3 regions of the Mesorhizobium captivum genome follow, and region 2 is predicted to be linked to each of the others. Evidence: predicted binding sites of a transcription regulator. Region 2 holds the regulator's gene; each other region holds the start of a gene.
The links. Region 2 encodes PhoB, which activates phosphate uptake and scavenging genes when phosphate is short. Its sites were predicted from a motif close to TGTCATNNANCTGTCAT; they were not measured.
Positions count from the first base shown of each region.

Region 1: RFM40_RS03555 (PhoX family protein) is a predicted target of PhoB. The motif match lies at 3,617-3,633, and genes of this name have one in related genera.
Region 3: RFM40_RS25360 (ceramide glucosyltransferase) is a predicted target of PhoB. The motif match lies at 3,329-3,345, and genes of this name have one in related genera.

Region 1 is NZ_JAVIJB010000002.1:298,341-304,645, reverse strand. It holds gene RFM40_RS03560 (GMC family oxidoreductase) at 2-1,573, shown strand; gene RFM40_RS03555 (PhoX family protein) at 1,647-3,560, opposite strand; gene RFM40_RS03550 (hypothetical protein) at 3,676-4,062, opposite strand; gene urtA (urea ABC transporter substrate-binding protein) at 4,371-5,681, shown strand; gene urtB (urea ABC transporter permease subunit UrtB) at 5,789-6,305, shown strand, end outside.
Region 2 is NZ_JAVIJB010000003.1:88,479-94,783, forward strand. It holds gene pstS (phosphate ABC transporter substrate-binding protein PstS) at 1-735, shown strand, start outside; gene pstC (phosphate ABC transporter permease subunit PstC) at 801-1,787, shown strand; gene pstA (phosphate ABC transporter permease PstA) at 1,791-2,642, shown strand; gene pstB (phosphate ABC transporter ATP-binding protein PstB) at 2,639-3,442, shown strand; gene phoU (phosphate signaling complex protein PhoU) at 3,460-4,167, shown strand; gene phoB (phosphate regulon transcriptional regulator PhoB) at 4,187-4,876, shown strand; gene RFM40_RS04485 (ROK family protein) at 4,877-6,121, opposite strand.
Region 3 is NZ_JAVIJB010000036.1:24,143-30,447, reverse strand. It holds gene RFM40_RS25380 (aspartate aminotransferase family protein) at 1-604, shown strand, start outside; gene argF (ornithine carbamoyltransferase) at 621-1,532, shown strand; gene RFM40_RS25370 (Hsp33 family molecular chaperone) at 1,650-2,657, shown strand; gene apaG (Co2+/Mg2+ efflux protein ApaG) at 2,835-3,227, opposite strand; gene RFM40_RS25360 (ceramide glucosyltransferase) at 3,446-4,591, shown strand; gene RFM40_RS25355 (O-succinylhomoserine sulfhydrylase) at 4,629-5,816, opposite strand; SAM riboswitch at 5,872-5,949, opposite strand; gene RFM40_RS25350 (2'-deoxycytidine 5'-triphosphate deaminase) at 6,160-6,305, shown strand, end outside.

The sequences.
Region 1 (6,305 bases), on a different contig from region 2:
CATGGCAGCATCATTTGATCTCAAGAACGACGGCGTGGTCGTCATCATCGGCTCCGGCGCCGGCGGCGGCACGCTCGGCAACGAACTCGCCCAGAAAGGCATCGACGTCGTCATCCTCGAGGCGGGCGCCCGTCACGAATATGAGGACTTCATCAACGACGAGTGGGATTCCTTTACCCAGCTCGCCTGGAAAGATAAGCGCACCACCTCCGGTGACTGGCGGGTGGCAAAGGATTTCCCGAACCTGCCGGCCTGGATCGTCAAGTCGGTCGGCGGCTCGACCACGCATTGGGCGGGCGCGTCGCTGCGCTTCCAGGAGCATGAATTCAAGACGCTTTCGGCCTACGGCAAGGTGAAGGGCGCGAACCTTCTCGACTGGCCGGTCACGCTCGCCGAAATGGAGCCCTACTACGGCAAGGCCGAAGCCAAGATGGGTGTGACCGGTACCAATGACTGGCCGCGGCTGCCCGGCAACAACAACTTCAAGGTGCTCAAGGCCGGCGCCGACAAGCTCGGCTACAAGGAATGCCACACCGGCAACATGGCGATCAATTCGGTCGAGCGCGACGATCGCAATTCCTGCCAGCAGACCGGCTTCTGCTTCCAGGGCTGCAAATGGGGCGCCAAATGGTCGACGCTCTACACCGAGATCCCGAAAGGCGAGGCCACCGGCCATCTGGAGGTGCGACCGAATTCGATGGCGATCAAGATCAACCATGATGCCTCGGGCAAGGTGACGGGCGTCGTCTATGCCGACAAGGACGGCAAGCTGCAGGAGCAGAAGGCCCGCGTCGTCGCGGTCGCCGGCAACTCGATCGAGAGCCCGCGCCTGCTGCTCAATTCTGAATCGAGCAAGTTCCCGCAGGGGCTCGCCAATTCATCGGGGCAGGTGGGCAAGAACTATATGCGCCACACCACAGGCTCGGTCTACGCCATCTTCGACAGGCCGGTACACATGTATCGCGGCACCACCATGGCCGGCATCATCCGCGACGAGGCGCGTCACGATCCGTCGCGCGGCTTCGTCGGCGGCTACGAGATGGAGACGCTGTCGCTCGGCCTGCCGTTCATGGCCGCTTTCCTCAACCCCGGCGGCTGGGGCCGCTCCTTCACCACGGCGCTCGACCACTACGACCACATGGCGGGCCTGTGGATCGTCGGCGAGGACATGCCGCGCGAGGAAAACCGCATCACGTTGCACAAAGACGAAAAGGACGAGCACGGGATGCCGATCGCCGACGTCCATTTCGACGACCATGCCAACGACACGGCGATGCGCGACCACGCGTACAGCCAAGGCCAGGCTTTGTATGCCGCTGTCGGCGCGACCAGGACCTTCCCGACGCCGCCCTATCCCTCGACCCACAATCTCGGCACCAACCGGATGAGCGAGAAACCGGCTGACGGCGTCGTCAACAAGCATGGCCAGACGCACGACATCAAGAACCTGTTCGTGTCGGACGGCAGCCAGTTCACCACCGGCGGCGCCGAAAACCCGACACTAACGATCGTGTCGCTGGCCATCCGACAGGCAGACTACATCGCCGCGCAGATGTCGGCGAAAAGCATATAGTCCTCCCGACTGCCTGCTGGCGCGGGACCCGCAGGGGTTCCGCGCCCTTTTTTGTCACAAAGGTCCGATAGGCCTACGCGCCGACCGGCTGGCCGTCCTTGCGCCGGATGGCGACGACCGACGGCCGCGGCGGCTGGCCGTCCTTGAAGTCGGGCCACAGCGATTGTGCCTTGTCGAGTGTCTCGGCATCCTCGGACGGGTGCTGGACCGACAGGAACAGCGTCGTGCCGTCGGGCGTGAAGCAGGGGCCGGTCGCCTCGGCGCCATGCGGGCAGGTGAAGAGCAGTTTTGGCAGGCCGCGCGCCGCCCCTTCGGTGTCGACGCCATAAACGCCGTCCGGAAGATCGAAGTCGTTGGCGCCGTCCGTCGCCACCCACAGCCGGCCGGCCGGGTCGAAGGTGATGTTGTCCGGGCAGACGAACCAGCCATTGTCCGAGGTGTCGGGATGGAAGGTGGCGCCGACCTTGGCATCCTTGGGATTGCCGCAGAGCACGAACAGGTCCCAGGCATATTTGTCGGCGGTGTGATCAGCGTCAGTGCTGTGGCCGCCGGGCGGGATCAGCTCGACGATGTGGCCCCAGAGGTTTTCCGGCCGCGTATTGGCCGGGTTCACCTTGGATTCGTCGCGCTTCTTGTTCTTGGTCATCACCGCATAGACGCGGCCGGTGACCGGGTTGGTCTCGATGTCCTCCGGCCGGTCCATCGGCGTCGCGCCGATCGCATCGGCGGCAAGGCGCGTCTTCAACAGCACCTCTGCCTGGTCGGCAAAACCGTTCTCGGCGGTGAGCTTGCCCTGGCCGTGGACCAGCGGCAGCCAGCTCATCGTGCCGTCAGCATCGAAACGCGCCACCGAGAGCACGCCGTCATCCAGAAGATCCTTGCCGGAAGCGGGATTGGCAGCGTCGTATGGCTTGGCGGAGACGAAGCGGTACATGTACTCAAAATAGTCGTCATCGCCCATGTAGACGACGATGCGGCCGTCCTTGTTGCGCACGACCGTCGAGGCCTCATGCGACATGCGGCCGAGCGCGGTGCGCTTCACCGGCTTCGCCTGCGGATCATAGGGGTCGATCTCGACAACCCAGTCGAACCGGTTCGGCTCGTTCGGCTCCTTGTCTATGTTGAAGCGGTCGTGGAAGCGGCCGCGACCGTAGATGTCGGAGCCGTCGAAACCATAGCGGTCGAGCATGTCGGCGGTCGGCGCCTTCTTCGGATCGCCGCCGAAGAGATCGGACACGCCTTCCTCGCAGGTCAGCACCGTACCCCAGGGCGTGACGCCGCCGCTGCAGTTGTAGCTGGTCCCCAGCACCTTGCTGCCGGTCGCGTCGGCGGAGGTCTGCATCAGCGCATGGCCGGCGACAGGGCCTGAGACAACCATCTCGGTGTTGGCAGTGATGCGGCGATTGAGCGGGCTGTCCTCGATGATTGACCACTTGCCGTCCTTAAGTATCACCTCGACGATCGAGTGGCCCATCGCCGCGAGGCCGAGGTCGACCTGCTCCTTCGTCATCGTCTTGCCGGCGTCGTCCTCGGTCATGCCGGGGAACATCACGTTCGGCGAGATGTATTCATTGTTGACGCAGAGCAGGCCGTGGTCGGAATTCACCGATCCCTTGGGCAGCGGCATGAAGACGATGTAGTCGCAGTTGTAGCCGAAGCGCTTCTCCTGCTCTTCCGACGCGACCTTGTTGCCGTCGAATTCGGACAGCCCGGCGGCGAGCGGATCGCCCCAGCGAGCGACGATGGTCGTCTGATAGCCTTCGGCGGCGGCGTGGGTCTTGTCGTAGACGCGCTTCAGCTCCGGAAAACCGAGCGTGGAAAGGGCGGCCGCGGCATGTGTTTCGCCGGCAAACAAGGAGCCGACGAAGCTGCTGCCGGCAATCAACGCGCCGGAGGCGAGGCCGCCTTTGAGGAGTTCGCGGCGCGAGACGCGTGCGGCGATGACGTCGCGGATGACAGGGGAGGGTGAAGACGGAGAGTTGGCCATCGTGTCTGCCTCTCGGGGTGGATGTTTGACGACACCGCGCTGCCTAAGCTGCTTCGGCAACATCCGGATGACACGAGTGGGCGTATTGCGATGGCGAACGCGGACAGCGCCGCCGCTACCTCCTGGTGCAGGTCGAGGCAGTGAAGGCGCCGTCCTGCTGCTTTAGGATGATGTCGAAGGAGGGGCCGGCTGGGTCGTCCAGTGTCGCTTGCGTCAGTGAGATCGAGTTGCCGCCGCTGGTGTAGCCGCCGAGGGGGCCCAGCCAACTGATCTCGCCGTTGGCGTCCATCTGGTAGTTGTAGGTTCCCGAAGTGCCGAAGGTCACCGGGCCGCTGTAAACATTGCCCTTGATGGTGATGTCGCCGAGGTTGAGGAACAGGCCGAGCAGGTAGACCTCGCAATGATAGACGCCGTCCGGCAGCTTTCCGTCGGTGAAATCGGCGCGGGCGCCGTCAACGGCGGACATGAGAAGCAGGAAGCTCAAGAGAATTCGAAGGGCCATGACGTCGCTCGTTTTGGCGGCGACCTTGCCCCATTTTGCCGCCGCCCCGCAACCCGGCGAAAACCTGCCACAAATCGAAGCGGGATTAAAGTTTAGGCAATTTTACGATTTGGGCAAAATCTAGGCAGGCCTGCGCAAAGTTTTCTCAGTCCTTGATGAACTCAAGAGGCGCGATACGTTTGGCGGCTATACAATAACTTCTTGTAAACGCTGATCTATCGCTCCCCGCATCGCCACGCTCTCGCGTTTGGCACGTCGCTTGCACCGCTATGTTGCGATGCAAAACAACCAGCTTGGGAGCGTGGAACATGAGGGGCAATTTCTCGGCAATAACAAAAATGATTTCGGCCGGCGTAATCGCTGCTGGCCTGTCGATCTCGGCTCCCGCCAAGGCGGCCGACGATACGATCAAGGTCGGCATCCTCCATTCGCTGTCGGGGACCATGGCGATTTCGGAGACGACGCTGAAGGACGTCATGCTGATGCTGATCGAGGAGCAGAACGCCAAGGGCGGCCTGCTCGGCAAGAAGCTCGAGGCGGTCGTCGTCGATCCGGCGTCCAACTGGCCGCTATTCGCCGAAAAGGCGCGCGAGCTGATTTCGAAGGACAAGGTGGCGGCGGTGTTCGGCTGCTGGACCTCGGTGTCGCGCAAATCGGTGCTGCCGGTGTTCAGCGAACTCGACAATATCCTGTTCTATCCCGTCCAGTATGAGGGCGAGGAGAGCGAGCGCAACGTCTTCTACACCGGCGCGGCGCCGAACCAGCAGGCGATTCCTGCCGTCGACTATCTGATGAGCGCCGATGGCGGCTCGGTGAAGCGCTGGGTGCTCGAAGGCACCGACTATGTCTATCCGCGCACCACCAATAAGATACTCGAGGCGTACCTCAAGTCGAAGGGCGTGCCGGCCGGGGACATCATGGTCAACTACACGCCGTTCGGTTTCTCCGACTGGCAGACCGAGGTCTCGGCGATCAAGAAGTTCGGCTCGGCCGGCAAGAAGACGGCGGTCGTGTCGACCGTCAACGGCGATGCCAATGTGCCGTTCTACAAGGAGCTCGGCAACCAGGGCATCAAGGCCGAAGACATTCCGGTCATGGCCTTCTCGGTCGGCGAGGAAGAACTGGCCGGTCTCGACACCGGGCCTTTGGTCGGCCATCTCGCCGCCTGGAACTATTTCGAGAGCATCGACACGCCCGAGAACAAGAAGTTCATCGACGACTGGCACAAGTTCATCAAGAGCGACAAGCGCACCACCAACGATCCGATGGAAGCCCACTATATCGGCTTCAACATGTGGGTGAAGGCGGTCGAGAAGGCCGGCACCACCGATCCGGACAAGGTCATCGACGCCATGGTCGGCGTCTCGGTGCCGAACCTGACCGGCGGCTATTCGACGATGATGCCGAACCATCACATCACCAAGCCGGTGCTGATCGGCGAGATCCAGGCCGACGGCCAGTTCGAGACCGTTTCGCAAACGCCCGGTCTCGTGATGGGCGACGAATGGTCGGACTATCTGCCTGACTCCAAGGAGCTGATCTCCGATTGGCGCGCGCCTCTGTCCTGCGGCAACTTCAACGTCGCCACGGGCAAGTGCGGCGGCAAGGGCACCAACTGACCCTCCCAGGGTCGCGGTGTGGCCCGCGATCCGACGCCGCGGCCCGGGCGGGCCTTGCCGGTCCGCCCGGGCAGACACCTCAAACCCTCGAGATCCGCTTGAAGACGATGACGTTGTTGCGCGCGATTGGCCTGACGCTGCTGATGATGGCAAGCTTGTTGCCGTCCAAGGCAGCTGAAGCCGATCTCCGCGCCATCATCGCCAAATTCGCGGCAGCCGCCAATTTCTCAGCGACCGAGGCCGTGGTGCACGAACTTGCCGCGAGTGGCGATCCGGCTGTCGAGCGGCCGCTCTCGGCACTCGCCGACGGTAATCTCTATATCCGCAAGGCCGATTCCCAGGTCTTTGTCGGCAAGGACGCCGGCGACGGCATCGAATTGCTCGATCCGCTGAGCGGCGATAAGGCAGCCGACGCCGCCAAGGCCGACCTCACAAAGATCAAGGTCAACAATGGCCTGCGCCGCACGATCCGCGATGCGCTGGGCACGCTGACGCTACGGGCCAAGGACGCCAACGTGCGCCTCGCTGCCGCGGCGACCATGTTCAAGACCCCCGACGCGGCGAACATCGAACCGCTCGATGCCGCGATCGCGGCTGAGACCGAGCCTTCGGTCAAGGCCATGT
Region 2 (6,305 bases):
GTCAATCTCGAAGGCGTCAAGCCGGGCGAGCTCGTGCTCGACGGTCCGACGCTGGCCGACATCTTCATGGGCAAGATCACCAACTGGAACGACGCGGCGATCAAGAAGCTCAATCCCGACGCCAAGCTGCCCGACCAGGCGATCGCGGTCGTCCACCGTTCGGACGGCTCGGGCACCACGTTCAACTTCAGCTACTATCTGGGCGATGTCAGCGCCGACTGGAAGTCGAAGGTCGGCGTCGACAAGGCGCTCGAGTGGCCGGTGGGCATCGGCGCCAAGGGCAACGAAGGCGTCGCCAACAACGTCTCGCAGACCGGCGGCGCCATCGGCTATGTCGAATACGCCTATGCCAAGCAGAACAAGCTCACCTATACCGACCTGATCAACAAGGACGGCAAGAAGGTCGAGCCGACCGCTGCGGCGTTCTCGGCCGCCGCGGCCAATGCCGACTGGAGCTCGCAGCCGGGCTACGGCGTCATCCTGGCCAACCAGCCAGGTGCCGAATCCTGGCCGATGACCTCGGCCACCTGGATCCTCGTCTACAAGAAACCCGACGATGCGGCGGCCACCGGCGAAGCGCTGAAGTTCTTCGCCTGGTCCTACGCCAAGGGCGACGACATGGCTGCCGAGCTCGACTATGTTGCGATGCCCGACGCGGTCGTGAAGAGCGTCGAGGAAATGTGGGGCAAGGACATCGTCGACAGCAACGGCAAGCCGCTCTACTCCGGCATGTAATTCCTGCGGAATAAGGGGGGCGCCTCAGGCGCCCCCCCTGTCTCTTTCGAAATGCGAGGGGCTAGATGACTGCCGTTTCCGAAGCCGTGACCCCGTCCGCCATGCGGACCAGAGAAGCGACAGTGCGGCGCTTCGCCCTCACCGACACGATCTTCCGGACGGCCACGCGCCTTTCCGCCATCCTCGTGCTGGTCCTGCTGGGCGGCGTCGCGATCTCGCTGATCGCCGGCTCGTGGGAGGCGCTGTCGAAGTTCGGCTTCTCCTTCCTGACCACCGAATCCTGGAACCCGGTCACCGAGAATTTCGGCGCCCTGGCGCCGATCTACGGCACCATCGTCACCTCGGCCATTGCCATCCTGATCGCGGTTCCGATCGGCATCGGCATTGCCATTTTCCTCACCGAGCTGTGCCCGCGCCCGCTCAGGCGCCCGATCGGCATTGCGGTCGAGCTGCTCGCCGGCATTCCCTCGATCATCTACGGCATCTGGGGCCTGTTTGTCTTCGCGCCGTTCCTGCAGACGACGATCCAGCCCTTCATCATCAACGTTTTCCATGGCATACCGGGCCTCTCCAGCCTGTTTGCCGGTCCGCCCTACGGCATCGGCCTGCTGACGTCGTCGCTCATCCTCGCCATCATGGTGCTGCCTTTCATCACCTCGATCACCAAGGACGTGTTCGACACGGTGCCGGCGGTGCTGAAGGAATCGGCCTACGGCATCGGCTGCACGACCTGGGAAGTGACCCGGCGCGTGACCATCCCCTATACCCGCGTCGGCATCATGGGCGGGGTCATGCTCGGCCTCGGCCGCGCGCTCGGCGAGACGATGGCCGTCACCTTCGTCATCGGCAACGCGCATCGCATCAGCGCCTCGCTGTTCGCGCCGGGCACGACGATCTCGGCGACCATCGCCAACGAATTCACCGAAGCCGACGGCGATCTCTATACATCCTCGCTGGTGTCGCTCGGTCTGATCCTGTTCATCATCACCTTCATCATCCTCGCGCTCGCACGCTACATGCTATTGCGCATCGATAGCCGCACGGGAGCCTGACCGATGTCGACAGCCGCATCGCTCCACCAACGCCGCAAGCGCAAGAACGCCGTGATGATGGCGCTGTGCGTCATCGCGGCGGGCATCGGCCTCGCCTGGCTGGCGCTGATCCTCGGCGCGCTGCTCTACAAGGGGCTCTCCGGCGTCTCGCTTGCGGTGTTCACGGAAATGACGCCGCCGCCCGGCGACGCCGGCGGCCTGCTCAACGCCATCTACGGCAGCATCGTGATGACCATCATCGGCATCATCGTCGGCACGCCGATCGGCGTGCTCGCCGGAACCTACATGGCCGAATACGGGCGCTTCTCGCGTCTCACCACGGTGGTGCGTTTCATCAACGACATCCTGTTGTCGGCGCCGTCGATCATCGTCGGCCTGTTCGTCTATGAGCTGATGGTGCGGCCGATGGGCCACTTCTCGGCGATCGCCGGCGCGGTCGCGCTGTCGATACTGGTGATCCCCGTCGTGGTGCGCACCACCGAGGACATGCTCAACCTGGTGCCGAACGCGCTGCGCGAAGCCGGCACCGCCATCGGCGCGCCGCGCTGGGTGGTGATCCGTTCGGTCGCCTATCGCGCAGCACTTTCCGGCATCGTCACCGGCATTTTGCTGGCCATCGCCCGCATTTCCGGCGAGACGGCGCCGCTACTCTTCACCGCGCTCAACAACCAGTTCTGGTCGAGCAATCTCAACGCGCCGATGGCCAGCCTGCCGGTGACCATCTTCCAGTTTGCGCTCAGCCCCTATGAGGAATGGCAGCAGCTGGCCTGGACGGGCGCACTTATAATCACCCTGACGGTTCTCGGGCTGAGCATCTTCGCCCGCAGCCTTACCGGACGCAGAGAGGACAGATGAAACCGATGTTGTCCACCGACCTTAACGTAGCCGAGACGGCCGTCGAGAAGGCCAAGATCGAGGTTAAGAACCTCAACTTCTACTATGGCCAGTCGAAGGCGCTGAAGGACATCAACCTGTCGCTGCCCGAACGCAGCGTCACCGCCTTCATCGGGCCGTCGGGCTGCGGGAAGTCGACGCTGCTGCGCGTGCTGAACCGCATTTACGAGCTTTATCCGAAGCAGAACGCCGAAGGCCAGGTGCTGCTCGACGGCAAGAACATCCTCGACCGTTCGCAGGACCTCAACCTGCTAAGGACCAAGATCGGCATGGTGTTCCAGAAGCCGACGCCGTTCCCGATGTCGATCTACGAGAACATCGCCTTCGGCGTCAGGCTGTATGAGAAGATCAGCAAGGCCGAGATGGACAACCGCGTCGAGCAGGCGCTGAAGCGCGCCGCGCTCTGGACCGAGGTCAAGGACAAGCTCAACGCCAGCGGCCTCAGCCTCTCCGGCGGCCAGCAGCAGCGGCTCTGCATCGCCCGCACCGTGGCGGTGAAGCCGGAGGTCATCCTGCTCGACGAGCCGGCCTCGGCGCTCGATCCGCTGTCGACCGCCAAGATCGAGGAACTGATCGACGAGTTGCAGGCCGACTACACGATCGTGATCGTCACCCACAACATGCAGCAGGCGGCGCGCGTGTCGCGGCAGACGGCGTTCATGTATCTCGGCGAGCTGGTCGAGTTCGACCGGACCGAGAAGATCTTCACCTCGCCCCGCGAGAAGCGCACGCAGGACTACATCACCGGCCGCTTCGGCTGAGTTCATACGAGGACACCATCATGGCCCATACGGTCGCTTCCTTCGACGAGGACCTGAGGCAGATCAGCCAGCTCATCCGTGACATGGGCGATCTTGCCGGCTCCATGGTCGGCGCCTCGACCAAGGCGCTGCTCAATTCCGACAACGCGATGGCGCAGCGCGTGGTCTCCGACGACGCCATCATGGACGCGCGCCAGCGCGAGCTCGACGACCGCGCCATCACGCTGATCGCCAAGCGCCAGCCGATGGCCGACGACCTGCGCAGCGTGGTCGGCGCGATCCGCATGGCCGGCGACCTCGAGCGCATCGGCGATCTCGCCAAGAACATCGCCAAGCGGGTCGGCTCGGTCGGCGTCAGCGCTGCGCCACGCGACCTGTCGCACTCCATCGACTCGATGGCGCAGTTGGTGCTGATCCAGGTCCAGGGTGTCATCGAGGAGTACACGGCGGGCGACGCCACGGCGCTTGCCAAGCTCAGGAACGACGACGAGCGCATCGACGTCAAATACACATCCGTGTTCCGCGAGCTCCTGACCTACATGATGGAGGATCCGCGCAACATCACGGCCTGCACGCATCTCCTGTTCTGCGCCAAGAATCTGGAGCGCATCGGCGACCATGTCACCAACATCGCCGAGAACGCCTATTATGTGCTGACCGGCACCCAATTGCCCGCGAACCGTCCGAAGCAGGACGAGACGGCGATGTCGGCTCCGGCGGCGTGACAGCGAAGGTACCTGCCAAATGATCGCCCCACGCATCATGGTGGTGGAGGACGAGGAGCCGCTGGGGGTGCTGCTCCGCTATAACCTCGAATCCGAGGGCTACCAGGTCGAGGTGGTGACCCGCGGCGACGAGGCCGAGATCCGCCTGCAGGAGAACGTGCCCGACCTTCTGGTGCTCGACTGGATGGTGCCGGCGGTTTCCGGCATCGAGCTTTGCCGGCGCTTGAGGATGCGCCCGGAGACCGAGCGGCTGCCGATCATCATGCTGACCGCGCGCGGCGAGGAAAGCGACAGGGTGCGCGGCCTCTCGACGGGCGCCGATGACTACCTGGTCAAGCCGTTCTCGACGCCGGAATTCATGGCCAGGGTCAAGGCGCTGTTGCGCCGCGCCAAGCCGGAGGTGCTGTCCAGCGTGCTCAAGGTCGGCGACATCGTGCTCGACCGCGAATCGCACCGCGTCTACCGCAAGAAGAGCGAGATCAGGCTCGGCCCGACCGAGTTCCGGTTGCTCGAATTCATGATGCGGCATCCCGGCCGCGTGTTCTCGCGCAGCCAGCTGCTCGACAATGTCTGGGGCGAGACGATCTATATCGACGAGCGCACCGTGGACGTGCATGTCGGACGCCTGCGCAAGGCGGTCAACAACGGCCGTATGCCGGACGTGATCCGTACCATCCGTGGAGCCGGCTACGCGATCCGCGAGGATTGATCAGGCCACGTTCTTCCCGGCGGCGCCTGCTCGCGCCTGGACGCCCGGCGCGAAAATCTCCTGGTCGACGAAGCTCAGCGCGCGCATGGCGCAGCCTTCGCGGATCAGCGGCAATTCGTTCGGCTCGGTGTCGAAGGAGATCGATTTGGAGTGCTGGCCGCCGGCGGTCTGGGCGATGGCTTCCCGCAGCGCCGGCTCGATCAGGTCGAAAGCCGCCGCGCTGACGCCGACCATGGCGACCGGCGCCGGGTCGATCAGCGCGAACAGGCTGCCCAGCCCAAAGCCCAGCGCCTCGCCCGCCCGGCGATAGGCCTCGCGCTCCGGCCCGTCTTTTTCACGCGCCTTCGTGGCAAGAGCCCGCATGTCGGCATCGCCGACGTCGACCGGCTCGGCGTCCTCGCTCATCTTCATGGCGCTGCGCCAGATGGCGTAGTTGCCGGCATAGGCCTCGACGCAGCCGCGGCGCCCGCAGCGGCAGAGCGCGCCGCCGGGACGGTGGATCATGTGGCCGAACTCGCCGCCTGAGGAATGTGTGCCGGTGAACAACTCGCCTTTCAGCACCAGCCCCATGCCGATGCCGTGCGAGAGCAGGATGGCGATGAAATTGTCGCGATAGCGGTCGGGGTCGCGCCATTGCAGCGCCACCGCCATCATGTTGCAGTCGTTCTCCATGGTGGCGGGAATGCCGAATTCATGCTCCAGGATGTCGGCGAAAGGAATGTCGGTCAGCGGCGTGATCGGCGACCACAGCATGGCGCGGGCATGGGAATCGGTGATGCCCTGGATGCCCATGGCGATGCGGGCGACGCTGGCGACATCGAGATCGGGGTCTTCCAGCCGACGCCGGACGATCGCCGTGCATTCGCCGATCAGCTCGTCGCGCGGCATGGTGAGGGTGTCGAGGCGCCGTTGCTCCTCGGCGATGACCTGGCCGGCATAGTCGATGACGGCGACGGAGAGGAAATTCAGCGACAGCACCACCGTCACCACCGCGGCCGCCTCGGGGTTGAGGGCGAGGCCGACTTGCGGCCGGCCGCGCTTCAGCGACGCGGTCTCGCTCGGCTTGCTCTCGGCCAGGATGCCTTCATGGATGAGGTCCGCTGAGATCGCCGAAATCGTCGAGTGGCTGAGCCCGGTGGTCGCGGCGATTTCCGTGCGCGACGGCTGGCCGGCCCGGCGCACGGCCGAGAGCACCATGGCGCGGTTGCGCCGGCGCAGGTCGTCGTGGCGGATTCCGACCGACATCCTTTCCTTCCTCCCGGGCGTCGCGGCCTTCTCATCATGCCATGGGCCGTCGCCGACGTGCCAGGATACTGGCAGAAGCTGCCGGGGCTGTCATTATTTATTGCGGGTCTCGAAAAAAAGTCTGCGGCACCTCAAGAACCATCATAATCGCAGTTGACAGCGCTTCGGCGTTGGATCAGTGTTT
Region 3 (6,305 bases), on a different contig from region 2:
GCGCCTGCGCCAGCTCTGCGACAAGCACGGACCGCTTCTGATCTTCGACGAGGTCCAGTGCGGCATCGGCCGCACCGGCAAGCTCTTCGCGCATGAATGGGCCGGCGTGACGCCTGACCTGATGGCGATCGCCAAGGGCATCGGCGGCGGCTTCCCGATGGGTGCCTGCCTTGCAACCGACGACGCCGCGACCGGCATGACGGCGGGCGTGCACGGCACCACCTTCGGCGGCAATCCGCTGGCGATGGCGGTGGGCAATGCGGTGCTCGACGTCGTGCTGGCCGACGGCTTCCTCGAGGATGTGCAGCGCAAGGCGCTTCTCCTGAAGCAGGGCCTTGCGGCGGTCGCCGATGAATTCCCCGAGATCATCGACGGCATCCGGGGAACCGGCCTGATGCTTGGCCTGAAATGCGTCATGCCCAACAACAAGGTGAACATGGCGCTGCGCGACCAGCACCTGCTGGCGGTGCCGGCCGGCGACAATGTCATTCGTCTCTTGCCGCCGCTTACCGTCACAGACGCGGAGATCGGCGAGGCGCTGAAGCGCATCCGCTCGGGCGCCAAGGGCCTGACCGACGCGATTGCGGCCGAAGCCGCGAAATAATTCTGGAATCCTGCCGATGAACGTTCGCCACTTTACCGATCTGTCAGCCGTTTCCGCAGGCGATCTGCGCATCATGCTGGACGATGCGGTGGCGCGAAAGACCAGGCTCAAGGCCGGCGAGCGTTCGAGGCCGCTCGAAGGCAAGGTGCTGGCGATGATCTTCGACAAGCCGTCGACGCGCACGCGCGTGTCCTTCGATGTCGGCATGCGCCAACTCGGTGGCGAGACCATCATGCTGACCGGCACCGAGATGCAGCTCGGCCGTTCCGAAACCATCGCCGACACCGCCAAGGTTTTGTCCCGCTATGTCGACGCCATCATGATCCGCACCACCTCGCATGACCGGCTGCTGGAACTCACCGAGAATGCGACCGTGCCGGTCATCAACGGGCTGACCGACGATACCCATCCCTGCCAGCTCATGGCCGATATCATGACCTTCGAGGAGCATCGCGGTCCGGTGGCGGGCAAGACCTTCGCCTGGACCGGCGACGGCAACAATGTGCTGCACTCGCTGCTCGAAGCCTCGGCACGGTTCCGCTTCAATCTCAATGTCGCGGTGCCGGAGGGCAGCGAGCCGTTCGAGAAATATGTCGACTGGTCGAAGGCCAATGGCGGCAAAGTCAGGTTCGCCCGCTCGGCCGAGGAGGCGGTCGACCAGGCCGATTGCGTCGTCACCGACAGCTGGGTGTCGATGGGCCAGGAGCATCGCGCTCGCGGTCACAACGTCTTCCTGCCCTACCAGGTCAATGCAGCGCTTATGGCCAAAGCGAAGTCCGACGCGCTCTTCATGCACTGCCTGCCGGCGCATCGCGGCGAGGAGGTCACCGACGAGGTCATCGACGGACCGCATTCGGTGGTGTTCGACGAGGCCGAGAACCGGCTACACGCCCAGAAGGCGGTGCTGGCCTGGTGCCTGGGCGCTTGATCGAGGCCGACTTGATCCGCGGATGCGTGATGCCTATTTGCGGGCCATCACGCAAATCGAACGCGCTTTGCCCCATGCCGCCTGGAAAGCGGGGTGGACGCGCCCCGGAGCTTTGTCATGTTGGAAATCCGTCCGTTGGCTGAACATCAACCCAAACTCGGTGAATTCGGCTTCGCCGGCGACGACCATGTCGTGCCTTACGAGGTGGCGCCGCTCGACGTGCGCGGCCGCACCGTGCAACTCGGGCCGATGCTCGACGCCATCCTCAGCCGCCACGACTATCCCGAACCGGTAGCGCGCCTACTGGCGGAAGCCTGCGTGCTGACCGTGCTGCTCGGCACGTCGCTGAAGTTCGAGGGCAAGTTCATCCTGCAGACGCGCACCGATGGGCCAGTCGACATGCTGGTGGCGGATTTCGCCACGCCGCATGCGCTGCGCGCCTATGCGCGCTTCGATGCCGACCGGTTGCAGGCGCTGGTTGCCGCCGGCGAGACCTCGCAGCAGAAACTGCTCGGCACCGGCGTGCTGGCGCTGACCATCGACCAGGGCGCGCGCACCCAGCGCTATCAGGGGATCGTCCAGCTCGACGGCACGTCGCTGGAAGAGGCCGCGCGCACCTATTTTCGCCAGTCCGAGCAGATCCCGACCGATCTCAAGATGTCGGTCGCCAAACTGGTGACGCCGGGCCCCGGCGGCGCCCGCGAGCAATGGCGCGCCGGCGGCATCCTTGCGCAGTTCCTGCCGCAGGCGCCGGAGCGCATGCGCGTGCCCGATATTTCCGGCGGCGACGGCGATCCGCGCGACGTGGCGCACGAGCCGGCCGACAATTCCTGGCGGGAACTTCTGGCGCTGCTCGGCACCATTGAGCCGACCGAGCTCATCGATCCGACGGTGGGCGCCGAGCGGCTGCTCTACCGGCTGTTCCACGAGCACGGCGTGCGCGTCTTCCGTAGCGTGCCCGTCGCCGACCAGTGCTCCTGCTCGCGCGACAAGATCCGCGGCATCCTCGAAGGCTTTTCGGCCGACGAGATCAAGGACTCGACCGAGGACGGCGGCATCCATGTCGCCTGCGAATTCTGCTCGACGCAGTACGACTTCGACCCGGCTGAATTCGCGGCGGAATAAGCCCTTACCTTCTCCCCGTTTCACGGGGAGAAGGTGCCCGAAGGACGGATGAGGGGCGGCGCCTGCGTTGGCCATACAAGCGCCCCTCGCTCCGTCCGAAAGAAAATCTCAAAAGCTTGGCGCTGCCGGGCACTTCTCCCCGTATAGTGACGGGGAGAAAAACGCTCTCGCCGGCAGTTAATTCACCGTTCGCCTCGTCCCCGGCATGTCGAGCGAGAAGGCGGGGATGGCGACATCGAACGTCTCGCCGCGCCCGTTGCGCATCGTGTAATGGCCGACCATGATGCCTGATGGCGTCGAGAGCGGGCATCCCGACGTGTACTGGTAGCTGTCGCCGGGGTTGAGCTCCGGCTGGTCGCCGACGACGCCCGCGCCGCGCACTTCCTCGACGCGGCCGCGCCCGTCGGTGATGTGCCAGTAGCGCGACATAAGCTGCACGAACTCGTCCGACCGGTTGTCGATCGTCACCTGGTAGCCCCACACATAGCGGTTCTCGGACGGATCGGAACGATCCTCCAGATAGAACGGCCTGACCTGCACTTCGATGTTGCGCGTCACGGCGCGATACATGGGCCACTCCGGTTTGCCGGCGAAGGGAACGTTTGTCGCGCTTCGTGGTTATTAGGTGAGGCGCCATCCTGCCAGTTTCTAGCGCACGTGCCGAAAAACAATGTCATTTAAGTGACACATGACAATGTTGGTGTGCACAAACCATGCCGGGCGACTCGGGCGCTCTGTCGACTGATTGAAACGGCCGCGGGCGGCTTTTCCGGAGTGACCAGATCTCGATGGAACTGACTCTCGCAGCCGCCTTTGCATCGTCAGCCCTTCTTCTTTCCAATTTCGCCAGCATCATGCTCGCATCGTCGCGGCTGAAGGCGTGTCGCATCATTCCTCCGCCCGCGGAGAAGCAGCCACCGGTCTCCATCATCGTGCCGTCGCGCGGCGTCGAGCCGTTCGCCGAGGAGACGCTTAATCGCGCCTTCTCGCTCGACTGGCCGCGCTATGAGCTGATCTTCTGCGTTGCCGGCGCCGAAGACCCCGTGGTCAAGCTGATCAATGCCGCGATCGCGCGCTTCCCCAAGGTTCCGGCGCGGCTGCTCGTCGGCGACGACAGGATCAGCGCCAATCCCAAGCTCAACAATTGCGTGAAGGGCTGGCAGGCGGTGCGGCACGACTGGGTGATCCTTGCCGATTCCAACGTGCTGATGCCCAAGGATTATGTCCAGCATCTGATGGCGGCCTGGCGGCCGGATACCGGCCTCGTCTGCTCGACGCCGATCGGCTCGCGGCCGGATGGGTTTTGGGCCGAAGTCGAATGCGCCTTCCTCAACACGCTGCAGGCGCGCTGGCAATATACGGGCGAAGCGCTCGGCCTTGGCTTCGCCCAAGGCAAGAGCATGTTGTGGAACAAGCCGATGCTCGACGCGAACGGTGGCATCCAGGCTTTAGCCGCCGAGATCGCCGAGGACGCGGCCGCCACCAAGCTGGTCAACGGCTTGGGACTGCGCGTCAATCTCGTCGCGTCGCCCTTCGAACAGCCGCTCGGCCAGCGCACGTTCGCCGAAATCTGGTCGCGTCAGGCGCGCTGGGCGCGGCTGCGCCGCGTCACTTTCCCGCTGTTTTTTGCCCCCGAAATCCTGACCGGCGTGGTTATGCCGCTGATTTTCGCGCTGATAGCGGCGGCAAGCGCCGGCGTCAGCCTCCCCACCACGGCGCTGTGTGTGCTGGCGATCGCTTATGTGCCGGAATGCCTGCTCGCCTGGTCGAAGGGCTGGTATCTGTCGCCGCGCAGCGTGACCGCCATGATCGTGCGCGACGCGATGCTTCCCGCCGTCTGGGTGCGCGGCTGGCTCAGCGGCGCGGTCGAATGGCGCGGCAACGCCATGACCATCCACACCAAGGCATTGACCGAGCTGGAAGAGATTGCCTGAGCCTCGCTCAGGCGCTCTCTCGATCGGCCTGGGGCGGCTACTTCGCCGCTTTCAGCGCTTCGTCGATATCGGCCAGCAGATCGTCGGCGTCCTCAAGCCCGACAGACAGACGCAGTGTTCCCGGGCCGATGCCGAGCTCGGCGCGCGCCTCGTCGCTGAGGTTCTTGTGCGTCGTCGTCGCCGGATGGGTGATCAGGCTCTTGGCATCACCGAGATTGTTGGAAATCAGCACGATGTCGAGCGCGTTCTGGAAGGCGAAGGCCGCCTGCTTGCCGCCCTTGACGTCGAGGCAGATCAGCGTCGAGCCGCCCGACATCTGCTTCTTTACGATATCGGCCTGCGGATGGTCGGCCCGGCCCGGATAGATGAGGCGGGCGATCTCCGGCCGTCCGGCCAGGAAGTCGGCGATCTTGCCGGCGCTTTCCGTCTGCTGGCGCACGCGCAGCGGCAGCGTCTCAAGCCCTTTGAGCAGCGTCCAGGCGTTGAATGGCGACAGGCTCGGGCCTGTATGGCGGAAATAGTCGTGCAGGTTCTCGTCGATCCACTTCTTGTCCGACAGGATGACGCCCCCGAGGCAGCGGCCCTGTCCGTCGATATGCTTGGTCGCCGAATAGACCACGACATGGGCGCCAAGCTGCAGCGGCTTCTGCTGCAGCGGCGTGGCAAACACATTGTCGACGATCACGCGTGCGCCGATCGATTGGGCTAAAGCGGCGACAGCGGTGATGTCGACCACTTCCAGCGTCGGATTGGTCGGGCTTTCCAGGAAGAACAGCTTGGTGTTCGGCTTGACCGCCTTTTCCCAATTAGCGATGTCAGTGCCGTCGATCAGCGTCGCCTCGATGCCGTAGCGCGGCGCCAACGTCTCGACCACCCAGCGGCAGGAGCCGAACAGCGCCCGCGCCGCAACGATGTGGTCGCCGGCCTTGACGCTGCAGAGCAGTGCAGCGCTGACCGCCGCCATGCCGGAAGCGGTGGCGCGCGCGTCTTCCGCGCCTTCGAGCGCGCACATGCGCTTCTCGAACATGTCGACGGTCGGATTGGCGTAGCGCGAATAGATGAAGCCCGGCTCCTCGCCCTTGAAGCGGGCTTCCGCGGCTTGCGCCGTTTCGTAGACATAGCCCTGGGTGAGATACATCGCCTCGGCGGTCTCGCCGAAACCGGAACGCAGCGTTCCGCCATGCACGAGTGCCGTCTGATGCTTCCAGTTACGCGTCTTGGTCATCGCCCTGCTTCCAAACACAAAAAAACCGGCCGCGATGTCGCAACCGGTCCATAAGGCCTTGCGGCCAGCGGTCCTTTAGCGACTTGTTTAACGTGGCTGCAAGCCGACCGGCCAAATCACCACGGGATAACGACCCTTTAGACCTGCACTGCGCTTGCGTCAATTGCCCGCTTGATTAAGAGGTTTGTACCAGGCAGGAGCCTGCACCCATGCGCTTGCCCGGCCTTAGAGCAATTCCCGGAAAAGTGTGAAACGGTTTTCCGTCCGGAATTGCGTCAAAACAAAGAGGTAGAGCGGTTCGCCGTTTCCATAAAACGGTGAATTGCTCTAGCGGAGCCAGACCTTGCGGCAGACAGGCATTCTTCCGGATCAGGACATCGCGGCGCTGTTTGAGGCGAATGCGCTGAAATCGCCGCGCGCGCTCGACACCAACCAGATCCAGCCGGCCAGTCTCGATCTGAGACTCGGCGACAAGGCTTTTCGCGTGCG